One region of the Cedecea sp. B1(4) genome, then DNA from elsewhere that is predicted to be linked to it. Evidence: predicted binding sites of a transcription regulator. Region 1 holds the regulator's gene; each other region holds the start of a gene.

Region 1 (3,887 bases):
GAGCACGTCCGCCATCCTGTTGCACAAAAAGGCCATCCGGCCAAGACAACAACCAGTAAAAGCAACAAGGGCAAAGAGAAAGCAAAACCGAAGGTCAGCACAGCCTCCACAAAAAAGAAGTCCGGTAAAAAAGACACCTCGCCGGCAAAAGCCAAAGTGGCTAAACACACCACCACCGGCAAAAGCAGCACCCTCGCTAAAACCAGCAGCAAAAAAACCTCGCAGAAATTAGCCCTACAGCCAGCTTCAGCCACCGTTGCCTACACTGAAAAATGCACTCATCGTAAAGGGCATAAAAAGCAGTGCGTTAAGGTGAAGTCGGAAAAAAATCTGACCATCGCGCAGGCACATAAAGTGCGCGTGCAGAAAGCTCAAAAAACGGCCATGAACAAGCTGATGGGGCAAATTGGCAAACCGTATCGCTGGGGTGGCACTTCTCCGCGCACCGGTTTCGACTGCAGCGGGCTGATTTATTACGCTTATAAAGATCTGGTGAATATCCGTATTCCACGCACCGCCAATGAAATGTATCACCTGCGCGATGCCTCCTCCGTTGACCGCGGCGAACTGGAAAGCGGTGACCTGGTGTTCTTCCGTACCCAGGGCCGTGGCACCGCCGATCACGTTGGCGTCTACGTTGGCAACGGGAAGTTTATTCAGTCCCCGCGCAGCGGCCGCGATATTCAGATCACCTCCCTAAGCGAAGATTACTGGCAGCGCCATTACGTCGGCGCCCGCCGGGTCATGACGCCAAAAACTATTCGTTAATCTTATCGCGCCCTTTCGGGCTAATCAGACTGATTAAAATAAAACAGCCCGGCAACGGGCTGTTTTATTTTGTTGTTTCATTGCGCTTTTTTGCACTCTCGTAATTTGCTAACCTTATGACCACACAAAATGTAGTTATATTGTGAAGCAAAATAACAAGGAGTGAAGCCATGTCGTTCGAACTACCCGCCCTGCCCTATGCCAAAGATGCGCTGGCACCGCATATCTCAGCCGAAACCCTCGAGTACCATTACGGCAAACACCACCAGACCTACGTCACTAACCTGAATAATCTGATCAAAGGCAGCCCGTTTGAAGGTAAAACGCTGGAAGAGATCGTGACAGAATCTGACGGCGGGATCTTCAATAACGCAGCCCAGGTCTGGAACCATACGTTCTACTGGCACTGCCTGGCGCCGAATGCCGGCGGGGAGCCGACCGGTGACGTGCTGGCAGCCATCAACCACGCTTTTGGCAGCGTGGAAGCCTTTAAAAAGCAGTTCACCGAAGCGGCCATCAAAAACTTTGGCTCCGGCTGGACATGGCTGGTGAAAAAGAGCGACGGCAGCCTGGCAATCGTCTCGACCTCTAACGCAGGCACCCCGTTAACAACCGGAGCAAAACCGCTGCTGACCGTGGACGTATGGGAGCATGCCTACTACATTGATTACCGCAATGCGCGCCCGGTTTATCTCGACCACTTCTGGGCGCTGGTCAACTGGGAATTTGTTGCGCAAAACCTGGCAGGCTGATTTTTAACGGTTAGTCACGAAGGAGGGAAGCAACGCTTTTCTTCTATATACGAGAAGGGCCGCGAAAGCGGCCCTTTGTAAATCAGTGCAGGACGGCGGTTAGCGCCCCGGCAACAATCAGACTCAGTACGATAACCGTAGTCACCACGGAAAACTTCAGATCGGTACTCATCGTAAGCTCCTTTTATTTCCCTACAAAGTGTATGTGGGGTGATTTTCCCACAATTAGCGATAAAAATCCTGCTGGATTTGCACAGATATCGGTTTTCCCTCTTCCACTTTGCCCCGGGATAAGCCAAAATCCTTCGCTAATTTACCGCGTATCGCCCGGCAACGCCCTCCTCCCGCTGTATGTCGCATCCCCGACAGGCCTGCAACCAACGTGTTGCCCCAGGAGTTAGCGAAGGCAAACGTTTAACACATGAGTTATCAGGAGTTTACGATATGGTCTGGAGTGACATCTAATGGCAACGATTAAGGACGTAGCGAAGCGCGCAAACGTTTCCACTACCACTGTGTCACATGTCATTAACAAGACCCGTTTTGTGGCGGAAGAGACACGCAACGCCGTCTGGGCAGCCATCAAAGAGCTGCACTATTCGCCAAGCGCCGTGGCTCGCAGCCTGAAGGTCAACCACACCAAATCTATCGGCCTGCTTGCCACCTCAAGCGAAGCCCCTTATTTTGCGGAAATTATTGAATCCGTTGAGAACAGCTGTTTCGCCAAGGGCTACACCCTGATTCTGGGCAACGCGCACAACAACTTTGAAAAGCAGCGCGCTTACCTGTCCATGATGGCGCAAAAACGCGTGGACGGGCTGCTGGTCATGTGTTCCGAATACCCTGAGACGCTGCTTTCAACCCTGGAAGAGTACCGCCATATTCCGATGGTGGTGATGGACTGGGGCGAAGCTCGTGCGGACTTTACCGATTCCGTGGTCGATAACGCATTCCACGGCGGCTACCTTGCGGGCCGCTACCTGATTGAACGTGGCCATCGCGATATCGGTGCTATTCCGGGTCAGCTGGAGCGAAATACCGGCGGCGGCCGCCATGCAGGGTTCCTGAAGGCGCTTGAAGAAGCCAATATCAAAGTGCCGGATAACTGGGTGGTTCAGGGTGATTTCGAACCAGAGTCTGGTTATCGCGCCATGCAGCAACTGCTTAACCAGCCGCATCGCCCTACCGCCGTTTTCTGCGGCGGCGATATTATGGCGATGGGTGCAATTTGCGCCGCAGACGAAATGGGGCTGCGCGTGCCGCAGGACATTTCTATCATTGGCTATGACAACGTGCGCAACGCCCGCTATTTCTCTCCGGCGCTGACCACAATCCACCAGCCGAAAGAGCGCCTGGGCGAAACGGCGTTTAACATGCTGCTCGACCGCATCATTAATAAGCGCGAAGAGTCGCAGACGATTGAAGTCCATCCTCGTCTGATTGAACGCCGCTCGGTGGCCGACGGCCCGTTCCGCGATTACCGCCGCTAAGCCTCTTCGGGGGCCGGGAATATGTTACCCGGCTCCTGCAGCCACTCCTGATTCATCGTCTCACTGTCACCCAAATAGTCCAGCAGCCAGCTCAAAGCGGGCGAAGCATCATCCTGCCGCCAGGTTAAGCAGCAGGCCGCGTCCGGGAATGGATTCTCCAGCATCAACTCTTTCCAGTCGCCCCTGACGAGCCACGACTGGGCAATGTGTGTCGGCACCATACCAATGCATAATCCCGCCGTCAGGCAATCCGCCCCCGACGCCCAGTCCGGCACCACCACGCGGCGCTGGTTGTCCAGCAGCCAGGTAATGCGCTTGGGTAACGAACGGGATGTGTCTTCTAGCACAAGGGATGGCCAGGGACGAATGTCATCATCCAGAATGATACCTTCCCGTTGCGCAAGCGGATGGTCAGCGGAAACCACACAGCGCCAGCTTAGCGCCCCCATGTCCCGAAATGCGTAACGCCCCCCGACCGGGATAGCCTGCGTGGCGCCAATCGCCGCCTCAACTCGCCCGTCGGCAAGCGCATCCCACACGCCGTTGAACACTTCCTGGGAAACCCTTAACTCGATATCCGGGAAATGACGATAAAAATCCAGCACCAGCTGACGAGTACGCTCAGGTTTAACGATATTGTCTACCGCAATGGACAGGTGCCCACGCCAGCCGTTGGCTATCTGCTGGCACTGCTGGCGCGTTGCCATCATTTTTTTGATAACAGACCGACCTTCTTTGAGAAAAAACGCCCCGGCGGCGGTCAGCTCAACGTCCCGATGACGCCGTTCAAACAGCGGTACGGCCAGCCATTCTTCAAGCTGACGCACCGTGTAGCTGATGGCAGAGGGCACGCGATGCAGCTCCTGGGCCGCACCGC
Region 2 (3,887 bases), on a different contig from region 1:
TGTATCTGTTCGGTGGGGCGCTGCTGAAAGGCTTCTCCCTGACGATGCTTATCGGTGTCACCATCGGTACCGTGTCTTCTATCTACGTCGCCTCTGCGCTGGCGTTGAAGCTGGGCATGAAGCGCGAGCATATGCTGCAGCAAAAGGTAGAGAAAGAAGGGGCAGATCAGCCGTCCATTCTGCCGTAATAGCGTTAAGCGTTTGATAAAACCGCAGCCTTCGAGCTGCGGTTTTTTTTCGCCCGGTGTTTTTCTCCTGACAGTATGGTGTCAGGAGGGGGTCAGCAGACTCGTGGTTACTGACAACACAGGAGAAACACAATGAGCACACTCATCAACTGGTTTGAGATCCCCGTTACCGATATGGCGCGAGCGGTCGCTTTTTACCAACGTGTACTGAACGCTGAATTTCGTCGCGAAACGATAGCTGGCGTGGAGAATGCGGTATTTTCGTATAACCAACCTGCCACCGGCGGCTCTTTGGTGAAGGGGGAGCGGTTTGTGCCTTCAGAGACAGGCGCGGTGATTTATCTTTATACGCCCGATATCGTTAAAGCATTACAGCAGGTAGAAGTGGCGGGAGGCCGGCTGGATTTTGGTCCGCAGGTGTTGCCCTATGATATCGGCACGATTGCGTTAATGATCGACAGCGAGGGCAATCGCGTCGGGTTGCATCAGCCGGTTTAAGTCTTAATACTGACGCTAAAGCCTGCCGCCCGGGCAGGCCTTATTTTCCCGGAACGCCCATGAGCCGAAGAGCCGATCGATTATTTCAGATAGTGCAAATCCTTCGCGGCAGGCGGCTGACGACGGCTGCACAGCTTGCCGAACGGCTGGAGGTCTCGGAGCGAACTATCTACCGCGACATTCAGGATCTCTCCCTCTCCGGCGTGCCGATAGAAGGGGAGGCGGGCTGCGGCTATCGCCTGCTGGCAGGGTACGATCTTCCTCCGCTGATGCTGACGACCGGGGAAGTTGAGGCGGTGATTGCGGCGTTAAGAATGGTGCAAACCTGGAGTGGAGAATCGCTGGCCAAATCTGCCGAGTCCGTGCATGAAAAACTCCTCGCAGTGCTCACTCCGGAAAAGCGTAGGGTTGCCGAACGTAGTCGTATAATTTCGCCTAATTTTAATAAGTTTCCGCAGGTGAAAGCCCGGTTCGATCTGTTTCATGCCGCCATCGACAAATTCCAGGTTGTTCATCTTCTTTATGAGGATGAAAAAGGGGAATTGACGGAGCGGGATATTCACCCTCTTGGGCTGTCATTTTGGGGAGAGGTCTGGCTGCTGGTGGCCTGGTGCGAAGCCCGGAATGATTATCGTAGCTTCAGGCTGGATCGCTGTCGGGATATCCATTTAACCGGACGGGTGTTTCAGGAGCGCCACGATCGTTCTCTGCAGGCTTTTATTGCGCTTCAGAAGGCCAAAGGCTATCTGCCTGAGAAATAAAAAAACCGGCCAGTTGGCCGGTTTTTTACAGGTGGCGGCGATTAGAAGTTGTAACCTACCACGAAGTAGCCGCCCCAGCCGGTTGCGCGAACGGTTTCAGTCATCCAGTTCAGCTGGGTGCCGTCGTTCCACTGGCCGCCGTTATGGAAGTAACGGGCCACGATGGAGTAGTGCAGGTGATCGTAGTTCAGCGACAGGATGTGGCTGGAAGCGATGGAGTTGCTGGTACGCTGCTTCAGACCGTTAGTGCCGTAGCCGCTGTCTTTGCCCAGATCTGAACCCCAGTCAAAGTTGGTGAAACCGATATAGCTCAGGTTACCGCCCCACAGGGAGGTGATCGGCACGAAGTATTTCACCTTGAAACGGTAGCCGTCCCACTCGTTTTCGTTGCTCGCTTTATAGTTCTGCCACTGGTATTTGGCATACACGTTCATCGACAGGCTCATCGGCAGGCCGGTATCGATGTCGGTACCCAGACCCATGTACCAGGTGCTTTGGCGACCCGTCGCGTTACGGCCCATATCGTAAATGTAGTTGTTCGCGAAGTACCACTCTTTGAACGGACCAAAGCTCAGGTCGGTCCCGGTCAGCTTATCGATGGAGAAGCGAGGTTCGATTTCCATAAACAGTGGGGAACCGTGGTTCCAGATCCCTTTCGCCTGGGTGTTACCGCCGAAGAAGACTGGCGCATCCACGTAGCCGTAGAAATCGAACCAGTCTTTTTTGGCGAATGCTTCATATTCCAGGTAGGTATCGTTGCGCAGCTGAGGCCCGAAACGGGTGTGATAGCTGCCGACAACGTTAACGCTCTGGTGCCACCAGTCGGAGAGGTATTCGCTGTTTTTTGCTTCTTCTGCGCTGGCAGAGAAAGAGCTGGAAAGCGCCAGAACGGTGCCGGCTGCCAGAATAATTTTTTTCATATTTTTAGCCACTGTTTACGTAATTTTGGTGCGATGCGGATGTGAGATGTCATCCCTGGCCGCCGGTCTCAGGGGAAGGACCTTTGCAGCGCGACTATTATAGAAATCCCTGCTCACAAAAATATGTTCTATTTCACATTCTTCTCATATGCGTAATCGATTGCGTTCACGTTTGCGCACATTAAAAACGGCGTGATTGTACCTGCTTCGTCAAATTACGCAAACGTATGCCGGGTTGTTACATCTAAATGTGATGTGGATCACTCTAAGGGCGAAGTGATAATAGTGGGGCTGCTTCACATATTGTGCGGGGCGTGAGAAAGAGTGTGACAAGCTCTCTCGTCGAAAAATGTATCTTAGTCACCTTTTTGTTTCATCGCTTTCGGGAGAACGGGGTGACTTCGACCCTCACCCCGGCCCTCTCCCAGAGGGAGGGGGGGAAAACTGCCGATGATTTATTCCCTCTCCCTTTTAGGGAGAGGGCTAGGTGGAGGGTAAGAAGCGAAGCTGTGGTTGAAGCGAGCGCCGGACAAGGGGGCGAAAGAATTATTGCGCCGGTGCTGGCTGCGCGGAAGAAACTGGCTGGATATCATGAACGCGCACAAACCCTAATTGATCGGGCGTGATACCGGACAGGCGAAGCGGAATCGACACGTCGCTTGGGGCGAGAATGCTGGCCGGGGCGTCTATGGACTGCGTTTGCACATTAACTTCCTGGAAACTGTCGGTGGTGCCCTGGATCTGCCCCCATTCTACTTTGCCGCTAAATGCCGGCAGCGGATCGTTCGACTCCCCTTGAATCAGCAGCGTGGCGCGGGTGCCGTTGGCTTCAGCCGCAACGTTTGTCAGCGACATTTTCAGGTTACCAATCTGGCTGTTGAGGCGCGCTGCCGTGTTTGAACCCGGTAGCAGATAAACGCCGCTGGTCGACTTCGCGTTCAGGGCATTCTGCTGGGTCAGCTTCACCGTTTGCTGGCTAAGTTTAGTCATTTCCTGATTTAGCGAACCAATTTGGCTGCGCATCTGACGCACTTCAGTTTGCTGGGCACAAGCGGTCAGGCTTATCAGGCTTGAAACCAGGATGATTCTTAAGTAAGTCTTTGTCATGGTTAGTTTTTCCTTGCTAAGGTTCGCTGATTTAAGCGTAGTACTTCGCGCTTGAAAAGTCATATTTGATGTTGCAGTGTCGGCGCTGTCTTTGTACTCCCACAACTTCGCGGTAAACTATTGTTCATCTTTATAATCCCAGCAGGAAACGCTATGCATTGCCCATTCTGTTTCGCCGTGGACACCAAAGTTATCGACTCTCGCCTGGTGGGTGAAGGTTCCTCCGTACGCCGTCGGCGCCAGTGTCTGGTCTGTCACGAACGCTTCACGACTTTCGAGGTTGCGGAGCTGGTGATGCCGAGAGTGGTGAAGAGTAATGAGGTGCGCGAGCCGTTTAACGAAGACAAACTGCGCAGCGGCATCCTGAAAGCGTTGGAAAAACGTCCGGTCAATTCTGACGACGTGGAAATGGC
Region 3 (3,887 bases), on a different contig from region 1:
TTCCGCCGTTGCCACTGCGACGCTGGCCCTGGCCCTGGCTTTGACCACCGCGACCGCCCTGGCCGCCACGACCACCGCCGCCACGCTGCTGACGACCGTTGACGATTGGCTCGGCCGGAATGGACGGATCAACATCAAAACCTGGCAATGCGATACGTGGGATCTCGCGCTTCAGCAGACGCTCAATGTCGCGCAGCAGCTTATGCTCGTCCACGCACACCAGAGAAAGTGCTTCACCGGTGGCTGCCGCACGACCGGTACGGCCAATACGGTGCACGTAGTCTTCCGGTACGTTCGGCAACTCATAGTTAACAACGTGCGGCAGTTCTTCAATGTCCAGACCGCGAGCCGCGATATCGGTCGCCACCAGCACACGAATACCGCCGCTTTTGAAGTCCGCCAGCGCGCGTGTACGAGCGCCCTGGCTCTTGTTACCGTGGATTGCCGCCGCGGTGATACCGTCTTTTTGCAGCTGCTCTGCCAGATGGTTAGCACCGTGTTTGGTGCGGGTGAACACCAGCACTTGCTGCCAGTTACCTTCGCCAATCATCTGCGACAGCAGTTCCCGCTTGCGCTTTTTGTCCACAAAGTGAACGTGCTGCGTGACCTGCTCAGACGCCGTGTTGCGGCGAGCCACTTCCACTTCTTCCGGGTTGTGCAGCAGCTTCTCAGCCAGCGCTTTAATGTCGTCGGAGAAGGTCGCGGAGAACAGCAGGTTCTGGCGGCGTGCAGGCAGTTTAGCCAGCACGCGACGAATGTCATGAATGAAGCCCATATCCAGCATGCGGTCGGCTTCGTCCAGCACCAGAATCTCGATCTGATCGAGTTTCACCGCATTCTGATGCTCAAGATCCAGCAGACGGCCTGGGGTTGCCACCAACACATCCACGCCGCCGCGCAGCTTCATCATCTGCGGGTTAATGCTCACGCCGCCGAAGACAACCAGCGAGCGGATATTTAAATATTTGCTGTAGTCGCGGACGTTCTCACCAATCTGCGCCGCCAGTTCGCGGGTTGGGGTGAGGATCAGCGCACGCACCGGGCGACGGCCCTTCAGGTGAGGCGCGCTGTCGGTCAGACGCTGTAACAGCGGCAGGGTAAAGCCTGCGGTTTTGCCGGTGCCGGTTTGGGCACTGGCCATCAGGTCACGGCCTGATAAGACTACCGGGATTGCCTGGCGCTGAATTGGGGTAGGCTCACGATAGCCCTGCTCTTCCACCGCACGCAAAATATCGGCATTCAGGCCGAGAGAATCAAAAGACATAGGAACTCCAGAACCGCCCTGACCGCATTGTGCGGTGTAGTTTCCAGGGGGAACATCACGCGCCAGCGCTAAGCTGGCGAAGAGAGGAGGCGCAAACCACGGCGCCGTTCGCGTGCAGTGTAGCAGTTTTTGTGATCTTCCGCATAAATTCTCATTTTCCTCTCCGCAAGCAGAATAAAGCCTTGTACTGGACAGGGTTGATAACTTTGCTTACTCTTAATCAATCGATTGATTAACATTTTAAGAGGTCGGTATGACACCTTCGCCGACGCCGGTCACCAGCCGCGGAGAGCAGGCTAAAAATACGCTCATCACCGCTGCCATCGCGCAATTCGCTGAATATGGCATGCACGCCACCACGCGAGATATCGCCGCCCAGGCTGGGCAAAATATTGCCGCGATCACCTACTACTTTGGCTCCAAAGAAGCGCTGTATATGGCTTCCGCTCAGTGGATTGCCGATTTCATCAGCGGTAAATTTCACGAGCATGTTGCCCACGCAGAAGCCCTTCTGTGTCAGCCCGAACCGGACAAAGAGAAAATACGGCATCTTATTCATACCGCGCTCGGGCAAATGATCGCCCTGCTGACCGCCGACGACACGCTCAACCTGAGCAAATTTATCTCCCGCGAACAGCTTTCCCCGACCGCCGCTTATCAGCTTATTCACCAGCAGGTTATCGACCCGATGCACACTCTGCTGACCACGCTGGTGGCGCAGTACACCGGACGAGATCCTTTTGATACCGACACTATTTTGCATACCCACACGCTGCTAGGCCAGGTGCTGGCCTTCCGGCTTGGGCGAGAAACGATTCTGTTGCGCACCGGCTGGCCTCAGTTTGACCAGGCCAAAGTGCAGCAAATAAGCCGCGTGGTGCTGAGCCACGTTGATTTCATCCTGCAGGGATTATCCGTAAACAGAGGAAAAGCTAGTGATGAACAATAAGAAGCCGGTGATTGCCGTCATTGTGATTCTAGTGCTCGTGGCCGCGGCGTTTGGCGGCTGGAAATGGTATCAGAGCCAGCAAAACAGCGAGCTAACGCTTTACGGCAACGTGGATATCCGCACCGTTAACCTTAGCTTCCGCGTGGGAGGGCGACTCGCGGCGCTTGAGGTAGATGAAGGCGATGCAATCAAAACCGGTGAACCGCTGGGGCTGATAGATAAAGCACCGTATGAAAACGCTTTGCGCCAGGCTGAAGCCAACGTTGCGGCCGCCCAGGCTAAGTACGATTTGATTATTGCGGGCTACCGCAACGAAGAAATAGCCCAGGCTGCAGCGCAGGTTAACCAGGCGCAGGCAGCCTACGATTACGCGCAAAACTTCTACCAGCGCCAACAGGGATTGTGGGCGACCAAAACCATCTCGGCGAATGATTTAGCCAACGCCCGCTCGTCCAGCGACCAGGCAAAAGCCACGCTGAAAGCGGCCAAGGATAAGCTCAGTCAGTACCGCAGCGGCAACCGCCCGCAGGAAATCGCTCAGGCGCAGGCCAGCCTTCAGCAAGCCAAAGCACAGCTGGCTCAGTCGCAGCTAGATCTGCAGGATACCACTCTGATTGCACCTTCTGACGGCACGTTGCTGACCCGTGCCGTTGAACCCGGCAGCATGCTTAACGCAGGCAGCACGGTACTCACCCTGTCCCTCACGCGCCCGGTGTGGGTTCGCGCCTATATCGACGAAACCAACCTCGGGCAGGCCAAACCCGGCAGCGAACTGCTGATTTACACCGATGGCCGCCCGGACAAGCCATACCACGGCAAAGTGGGATTTGTGTCTCCAACGGCCGAGTTCACTCCAAAAACGGTTGAAACTCCCGATTTGCGCACGGATTTAGTCTACCGCTTACGCATTATCGTGACCGATGCAGATGACGCGCTGCGTCAGGGCATGCCCGTTACGGTGAAATTCAACGGTGGAACTCAGCATGAGCAGCAATGACGCGGTCATTCATCTGCAGGGGTTGGTGAAGCGTTTCCCTGGCCTTGAAAAACCGGCCGTCGCCAGCCTGGATTGCGAAATTCATGCTGGGGCAGTCACCGGCCTGGTCGGCCCGGACGGCGCGGGGAAAACTACGCTAATGAGGATGCTGGCTGGATTGCTGCAGCCAAGCGAAGGCGCCGCCTCGGTGATCGGCCTCGACCCGATTAAAGACGATCGCGCTTTGCACGCTGAACTGGGCTACATGCCGCAGAAATTTGGCCTGTACGAAGATTTGACGGTAATGGAGAACCTGACGCTTTATGCCGACCTGCGAGGCGTGACCGGGGAGCAGCGTAAAAGCACCTTTGCCCGACTGCTGGAATTCACCTCTCTCGGGCCGTTTACCGAGCGGCTGGCGGGCAAACTCTCAGGCGGGATGAAGCAAAAGCTTGGTCTCGCCTGTACGCTCGTCGGCCAGCCGAAAGTCCTTTTGCTGGATGAACCTGGCGTAGGCGTAGACCCCATATCCCGGCGTGAACTGTGGCAAATGGTGCACGAGCTGGCGGGCGAAGGCATGCTGATCCTCTGGAGCACATCGTATCTCGATGAGGCCGAGCAGTGCCGAGAAATCCTGCTGATGAACGAGGGCGAGCTGCTTTATCACGGTGCGCCGAAAGCGCTGACACAGAAGATGG
Region 4 (3,887 bases), on a different contig from region 1:
TCGGCGTCACGCGTCATCTTCATTGAATAGGCGTTGAGCGCGTCGTAGTCGAAGAACCCTTTGAAGATCTCGTCCAGGCAATAGCGCAGGATGTTATCCAGCAGGATCATCGGCTTGCGGCGACGTGGCGCTTCCGGCGGCAGGTTCACAAACCGCGGCACTTTGTCAGACGGGATCTCCAGCAGCGCGTAGCGAATGCTGTCCCCACGAATGATTTCCACCGCCAGGTAGGTGTAATCGTCCTTCAGGAACTGCACCAGGTCGGTATCGCGGTTGATCAAAATCGGGGTGATGTGCGGGCGAAGCTGATGCTTGAAGTAGCTGCGCAGCCAGTTTTGCTGATTTTCGGAAAGCTGACGTTCGTTAATCAGGAAGATTTGGTTGCGGGCCATCTCCAGCAGCAGCTCGTTATACAGGCTGTCAAATTCCTGATCGGCCTTCAGCACCCGAGCCTGAATCTTGTTCAGCAGATGGCGCTGGTTGGAAGGAGAACCCTGTTCTTCACTGATTAAAATGCGGCGCTTCAGTTCGGCGAAACGCACTTTATAGAATTCATCGAGGTTATTGGAATAGATGCCGAGAAAACGCATCCTTTCAATCAACGGGTTGAGCTTGTCCGCCGCTTCCTGCAGAACGCGTTCGTTAAAAGACAACCAGCTCAGTTCTTTTTCGATATACAGCTTATCCTGACCCATTAGTCCTCACACTCCGTTTTCGTGGACGTGGCAATGCCGTCACCGTCACGTCAGTTATTATGGCGAGCTTTAGCGGAGAATGTCCAACTATGCAGATGAAACTCTCTCATCTGACCATGACAACTTTATGAGAGACAGACACAAAAAAAGGGCCGAAGCCCTTTTTAGTTAAATTATTCTGCTGCATGTCCCTGCGGGGGCAGCTGCACGCCATCAAGCCAGGCGGCGTTTTGGCGCATTTTTAGGCGGTCGTCGAGGAACCAGCTCACGACCAGCGGGTAAATCGCGTGTTCCTGATGCTGAACTCGGGCGGTGATTTCGTCCTCATCATCCCCTTCAAATACAGGCACTTTGGACTGCAAAATGACCGGGCCGCCGTCCAGTTCGTCAGTGACAAAATGCACGGAAGTGCCGTGCTCTTCATCGCCGTTTTCCAGCACCTGTCGGTGGGTATGCAGGCCGGGATATTTCGGCAGCAAGGAAGGGTGAATGTTGAGTAAGCGACCGCTGTAGCGCGCCACAAAGGCGGGGCTGAGAATACGCATATAACCCGCCAGCACCACGACGTCCGGCGCGTAGGCGTCGATCTCCTGCATCAGTTGGCGATCGAACGCCTCGCGGCTGGAAAACTCGCTTGCCGCCAGCGCGTGGGTCGGGATCCCGGCTTCGCGGGCTCGCTCAAGGCCGAATGCGTCGGCCTTATTGCTGAACACCGCGCTGATGGTGCCGTTAATCTTCTTCTGCTGGCAGGCGTCAATGATCGCCTGCAGATTGCTTCCGTTACCGGAAATCAGCACCACAATGTGTTTCATTACTCAATAACCACGCGCTCTTCGGAATCAGATGCCTTGATGATACCGATTTTCCACGCCTTTTCACCTTTGGCCTGCATCAGCGCAACGGCTTTATCCGCTTCTGCCGCCGGCAGCGCAATGACCATGCCCACGCCGCAGTTAAAGGTGCGGTACATTTCGTGGCGGCTGATATTACCGGCCTGCTGCAGCCAGTTGAAGACGGCTGGCCACTGCCAGGAAGATTCGGTGATAACGGCCTGGGTGTTGTCCGGCAGTACGCGCGGAATGTTTTCCCAGAAGCCGCCGCCGGTCAGGTGGGCGATGGCGTGAACATCCACGTTTTCAATCAGCTCAAGGATGTTTTTCACGTAAATGCGGGTTGGCTCGAGTAGGTGATCCGCCAGCGGTTTCCCTTCCAGTTCGGTGGTCAGCGGGTCGGTGCCGCTCACTTCCAGCACTTTGCGCACCAGCGAGTAGCCGTTGGAGTGCGGGCCGCTTGAACCCAGTGCAATCAGGACATCGCCATCGGCAACTTTAGACCCGTCGATGATTTCCGATTTCTCAACCACGCCGACGCAGAACCCGGCCACGTCGTAGTCTTCCCCGTGGTACATGCCCGGCATTTCAGCAGTTTCACCGCCAACCAGCGAGCAGCCTGATTGCAGGCAGCCTTCGGCGATGCCGGTGATGACGCTTGCGGCGGTGTCCACGTCCAGCTTGCCGGTGGCGTAGTAGTCAAGGAAGAACAGCGGCTCGGCGCCCTGAACCACCAGGTCGTTCACGCACATAGCCACCAGGTCAATGCCGATCGCATCGTGGCGTTTTAAATCCATTGCCAGACGCAGCTTGGTCCCCACACCGTCGGTGCCGGAAACCAGAACCGGTTCGCGATATTTCTGAGGCAACGCGCACAGCGCACCGAAACCGCCCAGGCCACCCATCACTTCCGGGCGGCGGGTCTTTTTCACTACGCCTTTAATTCTGTCGACCAGAGCGTTACCAGCATCAATATCTACACCGGCATCTTTATAGCTGAGAGAGGTTTTATCGGTCACTGCTCGTTCCCCACGGGTGGTATATAAGAAAAACGCGGCAATTCTAACAGTGCAGGCAAACGTTTGCGAGCCTCTTATCATCGGCAAGAAAAGAATTCCTGAGATAGACTCAATCCAGTCCGGTTGATCTCGATCATCCCATTAGCTGTAGCGCAGCGGCAAAAAAGCGGTATAATCCGGCGATTTTTTTTGTGGTAGCCAACTATCTCGGGGGAGAAAGAGTATGAAGATCGTGGAAGTGAAACACCCACTCGTCAAACACAAGCTGGGCCTGATGCGCGAGCAAGACATCAGCACCAAGCGCTTTCGTGAACTCGCCTCTGAAGTAGGCAGCCTGCTTACCTATGAAGCCACTGCGGATCTGGAAACCGAGAAAGTCACCATCGAAGGCTGGAACGGCCCGGTGGAAGTCGACCAGATCAAAGGCAAGAAAATTACCGTTGTGCCGATTCTGCGTGCTGGCCTTGGCATGATGGAAGGCGTACTAGAAAACGTGCCAAGCGCGCGTATCAGCGTCGTTGGCGTTTACCGCGATGAAGAAACCCTGCAGCCGGTGCCTTACTTCCAGAAGCTGGTTTCTAATATAGAAGAACGTATGGCGCTGGTGGTTGACCCGATGCTGGCGACCGGCGGCTCTATGATTGCCACCATCGACCTGCTGAAAAAGGCGGGCTGTACCAGCATTAAGGTACTGGTGCTGGTTGCCGCGCCGGAAGGCATCGCCGCGCTGGAAAAAGCGCACCCGGACGTGGAGCTGTACACCGCTTCTATCGATCAGGGCCTCAACGAGCACGGGTACATTATTCCCGGCCTCGGTGATGCGGGCGATAAGATATTCGGAACCAAATAAGATTCATCAGCCGACTTTGAAAGTCGGCTTTTTTTTGATTGCAGCAAACACCGTTCGTTAAAAATAACACTTAGAGGAAAACAACATGACCCGCCGCGCCATTGGGGTAAGTGAACGCCCGCCCTTACTGCAAACGATTCCGTTGAGCCTGCAGCATCTGTTCGCCATGTTCGGCGCAACCGTGCTGGTGCCAATTTTGTTCCACATCAACCCGGCTACGGTGCTGCTGTTTAACGGCATCGGCACCTTGCTTTACCTGTTCATCTGTAAAGGCAAAATCCCGGCTTATCTCGGGTCCAGCTTCGCGTTTATCTCTCCGGTATTACTGCTGCTGCCGTTGGGGTATGAAGTAGCCCTCGGCGGATTTATTATGTGCGGCGTGCTGTTCTGCATCGTGGCGCTGATTGTGAAAAAAGCCGGTACCGGCTGGCTGGACGTGATGTTCCCTCCGGCGGCGATGGGCGCGATTGTTGCGGTTATCGGCCTTGAGCTG

What was found. Region 1 encodes PurR, which represses purine synthesis genes. Its sites were predicted from a motif close to CANGCAAACGTTTGCNTG; they were not measured.
Region 2: the regulator PurR is predicted to act here: its motif matches at 2,584-2,601, upstream of ACR6JA_RS18120 (nucleoside-specific channel-forming protein Tsx).
Region 3: the regulator PurR is predicted to act here: its motif matches at 1,362-1,379, upstream of cecR (transcriptional regulator CecR).
Region 4: the regulator PurR is predicted to act here: its motif matches at 2,597-2,614, upstream of purM (phosphoribosylformylglycinamidine cyclo-ligase).

The regions. Positions count from the first base shown of each region.
Region 1 is NZ_JCAHMZ010000001.1:489,851-493,737, reverse strand. Features, by position in the region: gene ACR6JA_RS02460 (C40 family peptidase) at 1-768, shown strand, start outside; gene sodB (superoxide dismutase [Fe]) at 939-1,520, shown strand; gene cydH (cytochrome bd-I oxidase subunit CydH) at 1,603-1,692, opposite strand; gene purR (HTH-type transcriptional repressor PurR) at 1,985-3,010, shown strand; gene punR (DNA-binding transcriptional activator PunR) at 3,007-3,887, opposite strand, start outside.
Region 2 is NZ_JCAHMZ010000008.1:208,331-212,217, reverse strand. Features, by position in the region: gene secF (protein translocase subunit SecF) at 1-188, shown strand, start outside; gene ACR6JA_RS18130 (VOC family protein) at 321-686, shown strand; gene ACR6JA_RS18125 (helix-turn-helix transcriptional regulator) at 746-1,447, shown strand; gene ACR6JA_RS18120 (nucleoside-specific channel-forming protein Tsx) at 1,489-2,367, opposite strand; gene ACR6JA_RS18115 (SadB/YajI family lipoprotein) at 2,914-3,474, opposite strand; gene nrdR (transcriptional regulator NrdR) at 3,628-3,887, shown strand, end outside.
Region 3 is NZ_JCAHMZ010000014.1:39,570-43,456, reverse strand. Features, by position in the region: gene rhlE (ATP-dependent RNA helicase RhlE) at 1-1,264, opposite strand, end outside; gene cecR (transcriptional regulator CecR) at 1,518-2,213, shown strand; gene hlyD (secretion protein HlyD) at 2,203-3,210, shown strand; gene ACR6JA_RS21010 (ATP-binding cassette domain-containing protein) at 3,197-3,887, shown strand, end outside.
Region 4 is NZ_JCAHMZ010000004.1:93,006-96,892, forward strand. Features, by position in the region: gene ppk1 (polyphosphate kinase 1) at 1-695, opposite strand, end outside; gene purN (phosphoribosylglycinamide formyltransferase) at 869-1,507, opposite strand; gene purM (phosphoribosylformylglycinamidine cyclo-ligase) at 1,507-2,544, opposite strand; gene upp (uracil phosphoribosyltransferase) at 2,768-3,394, shown strand; gene uraA (uracil permease) at 3,480-3,887, shown strand, end outside.